3 regions of the Paenibacillus sp. UNC496MF genome follow, and region 2 is predicted to be linked to each of the others. Evidence: a T-box and tRNA genes for the amino acid it is inferred to sense, from the RefSeq annotation. Region 2 holds a T-box; the other regions hold tRNA genes.
What was found. A T-box is a leader RNA that pairs with one kind of tRNA and senses whether it is charged. The one in region 2 lies ahead of BMZ79_RS05345 (glutamine--tRNA ligase/YqeY domain fusion protein), so its partner is inferred to be a tRNA-Gln.
Positions count from the first base shown of each region.

Region 1: it encodes a tRNA-Gln, which carries the amino acid that the T-box ahead of BMZ79_RS05345 (glutamine--tRNA ligase/YqeY domain fusion protein) is inferred to sense. The anticodon was not compared.
Region 3: it encodes a tRNA-Gln, which carries the amino acid that the T-box ahead of BMZ79_RS05345 (glutamine--tRNA ligase/YqeY domain fusion protein) is inferred to sense. The anticodon was not compared.

Region 1 is NZ_FORE01000020.1:177,085-179,251, reverse strand. It holds tRNA gene BMZ79_RS30735 (tRNA-Ala) at 1-60, shown strand, start outside; tRNA gene BMZ79_RS30730 (tRNA-Asn) at 74-149, shown strand; tRNA gene BMZ79_RS30725 (tRNA-Ser) at 155-245, shown strand; tRNA gene BMZ79_RS30720 (tRNA-Glu) at 307-381, shown strand; tRNA gene BMZ79_RS30715 (tRNA-Val) at 388-463, shown strand; tRNA gene BMZ79_RS30710 (tRNA-Met) at 491-567, shown strand; tRNA gene BMZ79_RS30705 (tRNA-Asp) at 606-682, shown strand; tRNA gene BMZ79_RS30700 (tRNA-Phe) at 751-826, shown strand; tRNA gene BMZ79_RS30695 (tRNA-Thr) at 846-921, shown strand; tRNA gene BMZ79_RS30690 (tRNA-Tyr) at 929-1,013, shown strand; tRNA gene BMZ79_RS30685 (tRNA-Gln) at 1,020-1,094, shown strand; tRNA gene BMZ79_RS30680 (tRNA-Lys) at 1,102-1,174, shown strand; tRNA gene BMZ79_RS30675 (tRNA-Leu) at 1,188-1,273, shown strand; tRNA gene BMZ79_RS30670 (tRNA-Leu) at 1,286-1,372, shown strand; tRNA gene BMZ79_RS30665 (tRNA-Gly) at 1,376-1,450, shown strand; tRNA gene BMZ79_RS30660 (tRNA-Cys) at 1,461-1,534, shown strand; tRNA gene BMZ79_RS30655 (tRNA-Arg) at 1,547-1,623, shown strand; tRNA gene BMZ79_RS30650 (tRNA-Pro) at 1,628-1,704, shown strand; tRNA gene BMZ79_RS30645 (tRNA-Gly) at 1,720-1,790, shown strand; gene BMZ79_RS30640 (LexA family protein) at 1,992-2,167, shown strand, end outside.
Region 2 is NZ_FORE01000005.1:114,266-116,432, reverse strand. It holds gene BMZ79_RS05350 (S-layer homology domain-containing protein) at 1-300, opposite strand, end outside; T-box leader at 572-829, shown strand; gene BMZ79_RS05345 (glutamine--tRNA ligase/YqeY domain fusion protein) at 932-2,167, shown strand, end outside.
Region 3 is NZ_FORE01000008.1:477-2,643, forward strand. It holds tRNA gene BMZ79_RS13905 (tRNA-Ser) at 1-64, shown strand, start outside; tRNA gene BMZ79_RS13910 (tRNA-Glu) at 70-144, shown strand; tRNA gene BMZ79_RS13915 (tRNA-Val) at 221-296, shown strand; tRNA gene BMZ79_RS13920 (tRNA-Met) at 318-394, shown strand; tRNA gene BMZ79_RS13925 (tRNA-Asp) at 435-511, shown strand; tRNA gene BMZ79_RS13930 (tRNA-Phe) at 526-601, shown strand; tRNA gene BMZ79_RS13935 (tRNA-Thr) at 636-711, shown strand; tRNA gene BMZ79_RS13940 (tRNA-Tyr) at 717-801, shown strand; tRNA gene BMZ79_RS13945 (tRNA-Trp) at 813-886, shown strand; tRNA gene BMZ79_RS13950 (tRNA-His) at 904-979, shown strand; tRNA gene BMZ79_RS13955 (tRNA-Gln) at 1,004-1,078, shown strand; tRNA gene BMZ79_RS13960 (tRNA-Gly) at 1,085-1,159, shown strand; tRNA gene BMZ79_RS13965 (tRNA-Cys) at 1,169-1,242, shown strand; tRNA gene BMZ79_RS13970 (tRNA-Arg) at 1,259-1,335, shown strand; tRNA gene BMZ79_RS13975 (tRNA-Leu) at 1,343-1,424, shown strand; gene BMZ79_RS13980 (hypothetical protein) at 1,613-2,020, shown strand; gene BMZ79_RS13985 (M48 family metallopeptidase) at 1,998-2,167, shown strand, end outside.

The DNA of each region.
Region 1 (2,167 bases), on a different contig from region 2:
TGGGAGAGCGCCTGCCTTGCAAGCAGGAGGTCAGCGGTTCGATCCCGCTTGGCTCCACCATGATGCGATCTATTCCCTGATAGCTCAGTTGGTAGAGCACTCGACTGTTAATCGAGTTGTTACAGGTTCGAGTCCTGTTCGGGGAGCCATCCGTGGAGAGCTGTCCGAGTGGTCGAAGGAGCACGATTGGAAATCGTGTATACGTTAACCGCGTATCGAGGGTTCGAATCCCTCGCTCTCCGCCACGCTTCCCCCCGGGGCGAGGCGGCGTCTTTCCGATTACATATCGGGCAATACTATTCATAAGGCCCGTTGGTCAAGTGGTTAAGACACCTCCCTTTCACGGAGGTAACAGGGGTTCGAGTCCCCTACGGGTCACCATTATTCGGAGGCTTAGCTCAGCTGGGAGAGCATCTGCCTTACAAGCAGAGGGTCGGGGGTTCGATCCCCTCAGCCTCCACCATAAACGAATAGCAACGCTTTTTAATGACGCGGGGTGGAGCAGCTCGGTAGCTCGTCGGGCTCATAACCCGAAGGCCGCAGGTTCAAATCCTGCCCCCGCAACCAATTACGTTCGGCATGATGCCGGGCATTGTTTCCAACGCGGAGCCGTGGTGTAGAGGCCTAACATGCCTGCCTGTCACGCAGGAGACCGCGGGTTCGAATCCCGTCGGCTCCGCCATTTTCACTCTGCATCGCGTGTTGTCTTCGGGCATTCGGCCGAAGGGCAGCTCAGATCGGGAATAGCTTGGCTCGGTAGCTCAGTTGGTAGAGCAGAGGACTGAAAATCCTCGTGTCGGCGGTTCGATTCCGTCCCGAGCCACCATGAAAGACAAGCATCATCAGCCGGTGTAGCTCAACTGGTAGAGCAACTGACTTGTAATCAGTAGGTTGGGGGTTCAAGTCCTCTCGTCGGCACCATTTTTTTGGAGGATTAGCGAAGTGGCCAAACGCGGGAGACTGTAAATCTCTTCCTTCCAGGTTCGGTGGTTCGAATCCATCATCCTCCACCATTTCATTGGGGATTAGCCAAGCGGTAAGGCAACGGACTTTGACTCCGTCATGCCTAGGTTCGAATCCTAGATCCCCAGCCATTTGCATGAGCCATTAGCTCAGTTGGTAGAGCACCTGACTTTTAATCAGGGTGTCGTAGGTTCGAGTCCTACATGGCTCACTTTCTTGAATACGCGGTTGTGGTGGAATTGGCAGACACGCTATCTTGAGGGGGTAGTGCCCACCGGGCGTAAGGGTTCGAGTCCCTTCAACCGCACCATTATTTTCACATGCGGTCATGGCGGAATTGGCAGACGCGCTAGATTCAGGTTCTAGTGGTGTAACAGCCGTGGAGGTTCAAGTCCTCTTGACCGCACCATCCGCGGAAGTGGCTCAGCGGTAGAGCATCGCCTTGCCAAGGCGAGGGTCGCGGGTTCGATTCCCGTCTTCCGCTCCATTTCTTTTTTGGCGCCATAGCCAAGTGGTAAGGCATAGCTCTGCAAAAGCTTGACCCCCAGTTCGAATCTGGGTGGCGCCTCCACACCATGTTTTTGTGCCCTTAGCTCAGCTGGATAGAGCGTTTGACTACGAATCAAAAGGTCAGGAGTTCGAATCTCTTAGGGCACGCCATTTACGGGATGTAGCTCAGCTTGGTAGAGCACCTGGTTTGGGACCAGGGGGTCGCATGTTCGAATCGTGTCATCCCGACCATCTTTTTTTTCCATTGCGGGTGTAGTTCAATGGTAGAACTTCAGCTTCCCAAGCTGATGGCGTGGGTTCGATTCCCATCACCCGCTTTCCTTATATGACGCGAAGAAGCCTTTTATCTCCTTGATAAGAGGTTTTTTGTATAGATGGCAGTTTCGAATGGGATAAACGCGGCTTTGGCGGAGCGAGCATCAGAAATTGGCAGCTTCCTCGGCTGAAATAGCGCTTGAAATTCATGATGCTTCGGACTAAAATAAGAACATATGTTCCTATGGGAAGGAGCGTCGATAATGAGCTTATCCAGAAAATGTTTGGAAATCGCCTATTCGATCCTGAATTTCAGCGCCAAGCACGGGTTCCCGCCAACCGTGGACGAGGTGCGCAATTTCGTCGGCTTGCGGAGCTTCGCCACCCTCGAACCGCATTTGCTGCGGCTGCGGCAGGAAGGGATCCTGCACTGGGAGCC
Region 2 (2,167 bases):
CAATTGAATCGCCGCCTGCACCCAGCCGTAATGCCAGGCGGAGACCGGAACGTCGGCGAACGCGGGGATGGCGGCGGAGACCGGCCGGATGCCGAGCAGCCGCTCAAGCATCGTCGCGAACTCGGCGCGGGTGATCGCCTTGTCCGGCTCGAACCGGCGCAGGCCCGTTCCGGTCACGAACCCGAGCTTCGTCATGTTCACGATCGCTGCCGCGGCGTAATTGTCGCGTATATCGTCGTACGGCAGGGCGGCCGGCGCCGCCGCGGCCGCTGTCGCATGGGGATAAAAGCCGAAAGTCATGCCGATAATAAGCATCAGAGCAAGAATCGGACGACCGAAGGAACCGTTGGCATTCATGGACGCATGTCTCGCTTTCCGATCGTAGTCGCATTTCGCATTTCGGCGCCGCGCATGGCGCCGTTCAAGAATCAATCGTACGCGATTCGATGCGGAATACCCAGCCTCAATTGTTGGGAAATTCCCGCCTGCCGGAAAATCCGCGCGCCGGCCGGTTTACAGCCGCCGGCGGGATTTGGTAAGCTGGAAGCATCACAGAAACACAATCGCAAACGCAAACGCGATGAAGAGAAGAGTAGCGGACGACGCGCTTGTCCAGAGAGCTCCGGCAGCTGAGAGGGAGCCTGGCGCCCGCCGCGAACCAAGTCTCGGAGCGGCATGCCGGAACCGCCCGCGCGGGGATGGCATGACGGGCGCTCCCGTTACAGGGCTAGAGTATCGCCTTGCCTCGCGCAAGCGCCGTACTCGAAGAGGTTAATGCGGCGACGCATTAGCGAATCTGGGGTGGCACCGCGAAAATTTCGTCCCCAAGACCGACGGTCTTGGAGGTGGGATTTTTTTTGTTTTTCGCGGATGCCGCCCGGCGGCGCTCGGATGCATCCGCCTCAATTATGCGTTGAGGAGGCGCCTTGCCATGACAGAGGAACATGCCGAAGCGAAACATTTTTTGGCGGAATCGATCGAGGAGGAACTCGCGTCCCATCCTTTCGGAAGACCGATGCGTACCCGCTTCCCGCCCGAGCCGAACGGCTATCTCCACATCGGGAGCGCGTACGCCATTCAGACGAACCATGACATCGCCGCGCGGCACGGCGGCGATTTCCACCTGCGCTTCGACGATACGAACCCGCTCAAGGAAGACATGGCGTACGTCCGCGCGATTATCGAGGACATCAAGTGGCTCGGGTACGACCCGGGAAATCATATTTACTACGGCTCCGATTATTCGGACCGCATCCATGCGGCGGCGGTGACGCTCATCGAGAAGGGCAAGGCTTACGTCTGCGACCTCGGCCCCGAGGAGGTCGCGGCTTATCGCGGAACGCTGACGGAGCCCGGCCGGAACAGCCCGTACCGGGACCGCGCGGCCGCGGACAATCTGGCGCTGTTCGAAGGCATGAAGCGCGGCGACTATCCGGCGGCGTCCAAGGTGCTCCGCGCCAAGATCGACATGGCCTCGCCCAACATGAACCTGCGCGACCCGGTGCTCTACCGCATCCTGCACGCCGAGCATTACCGGACCGGGACGGCGTGGTGCATTTACCCCATGTACGACTTCGCCCATCCGATACAGGACGCGATCGAGGGCATCACGTATTCGCTCTGCTCCATCGAGTTCAAGGACCACCGCCCGCTGTACGAATGGGTGCTGCGCGAGCTGGGCGTCGCCGAGCCGCCGCGGCAGCGGGAATTCGGGCGGCTGAACCTGACGGGCGCGGTGACGAGCAAACGGTTTCTGCGGCAGCTGGTCGAGGGCGGCTTCGTGGACGGCTGGGACGATCCGCGGCTGCCGACGCTGCGCGGCCTGCGCCGGCGCGGCTTCACGCCGGCGAGCATCCGCCGCTTCATCGGCGAGATCGGGGGCATCCGCACGCAGAGCACGGTCGATATCTCGCTGCTCGACCACTGTTTGCGGCAGGATTTGAAGGGAAGCGTGCCCGCGTTGATGGCGGTGCTGCGCCCGCTCAAGGTCGTCCTTGCGAACTATCCGGAGGGCGAGACGGAGATGCTGCCGATCGAAAATAACGCCGAGAACGAAGCGCTGGGCAAGCGGGAGGTGCCGTTTTCGCGGACGCTCTACATCGAGCGCGACGACTTCACGGAGGAGCCGCCGAAGGGCTTCCACCGGCTCAGTCCCGGCGCGGAAGTG
Region 3 (2,167 bases), on a different contig from region 2:
CACGATTGGAAATCGTGTATACGTTAACCGCGTATCGAGGGTTCGAATCCCTCGCTCTCCGCCAGATAAGGCCCGTTGGTCAAGGGGTTAAGACACCTCCCTTTCACGGAGGTAACAGGGGTTCGAATCCCCTACGGGTCACCATTTTCTCCAAAATTATTCAAAAAGACTTGCATTGAGCATGACTGATAAGCTATAGTATTACTTGTCGCTCAAATGCGGAGGCTTAGCTCAGCTGGGAGAGCATCTGCCTTACAAGCAGAGGGTCGGGGGTTCGATCCCCTCAGCCTCCACCATAATAGTAACATTAATAATGACGCGGGGTGGAGCAGCTCGGTAGCTCGTCGGGCTCATAACCCGAAGGCCGCAGGTTCAAATCCTGCCCCCGCAACCAATTTACCTTCGGTTCACTACCGAGGACTAGCCTATAATGTGGAGCCGTGGTGTAGAGGCCTAACATGCCTGCCTGTCACGCAGGAGACCGCGGGTTCGAATCCCGTCGGCTCCGCCATTATAACCATGTCAGGCTCGGTAGCTCAGTTGGTAGAGCAGAGGACTGAAAATCCTCGTGTCGGCGGTTCGATTCCGTCCCGAGCCACCATTCAGACAAGCTATGAATGAACGACGCATCAATTGCCGGTGTAGCTCAATTGGTAGAGCAACTGACTTGTAATCAGTAGGTTGGGGGTTCAAGTCCTCTCGCCGGCACCATTCTTGGAGGATTAGCGAAGTGGCCAAACGCGGGAGACTGTAAATCTCTTCCTTCCAGGTTCGGTGGTTCGAATCCATCATCCTCCACCACTTAATTATTTAGGGGCATAGTTTAAAGGTAGAACAGCGGTCTCCAAAACCGTTAGTGTGGGTTCAATTCCTGCTGCCCCTGCCAATTTCATAAGTTGTATGGCGATCGTGGCGAAGGGGTTAACGCACCGGTTTGTGGATCCGGCATTCGTGGGTTCAAGTCCCATCGGTCGCCCCATTTCAACTTAAAATTCATAAATGTTGGGGATTAGCCAAGCGGTAAGGCAACGGACTTTGACTCCGTCATGCCTAGGTTCGAATCCTAGATCCCCAGCCATTTTATGCGGAAGTGGCTCAGCGGTAGAGCATCGCCTTGCCAAGGCGAGGGTCGCGGGTTCGATTCCCGTCTTCCGCTCCATTTTTATGTGGCGCCATAGCCAAGTGGTAAGGCAGAGCTCTGCAAAAGCTTTACCCCCAGTTCGAGTCTGGGTGGCGCCTCCACCATTTTTTTTATTTTGTGCCCTTAGCTCAGCTGGATAGAGCGTTTGACTACGAATCAAAAGGTCAGGAGTTCGAATCTCTTAGGGCACGCCATCAATAAGCCGGTGTGGCGGAATGGCAGACGCGCGCGACTCAAAATCGTGAGGGAAACCGTGGAGGTTCGAGTCCTCTCACCGGCACCAACTTGTGAAACCAAAACGCTTTAAAATAAACGTTGATCGGTCTATGCCGGTCAACGTTTTTGTTTTATCTTTAGATGGCTGCGTGCGACAGGCTTTACTGACCCTTCATAAGATGTTGCTATTCGGCGCTTTCCTTTTCTTGTAAAATGAAGAGGAACTCGATAATATCGTCAAGGGAGCGCGCGTAGGTGCAAGCAGAAGCGACTGCAAGTCAAACCGATGAAACATATCAAGCCTGCCCGTCATGCAGCAGGCGCATCCCGGCGCATGTGCACTATCGATCCTGGTGCGAATGCGGATGGAATTTGGAGCCGTCAGACCAGGACGCGTCCCAAGGTCGTATTGAGGCGACGTACCTCAAGCTTGGCCAGCGTATGGGCAAGAAATTGCTGCAAGACATGATACAGGATTCGGATGCGCAGGAGAAGTTATTTAGAGACAGGCTGCTGACGAATCTGTTCGCGGGGCTCGTCCATGCCGTGACGGCGGCTTTATTCATTGGCTGTTGGTACTTGATCGTCAAGTGCATTCAGGGTATTACTTCTTTTATTTGCTCGCTGCGGTGGTGGCGGCTTGATCCTGGACCATCGGTTTAATGCTTCGTATGCGCAAGCGGGCTGGCGCATGAAGCGCTACATAACGCTCGGGTTGCCGTTGTTTGGGATTTTGGATTGTGAAGAAAGGATCGCCCTGATCGGGCATGAGATCGCGCACGGGGTCAATCGCGATGCGCGTCGCTCTTT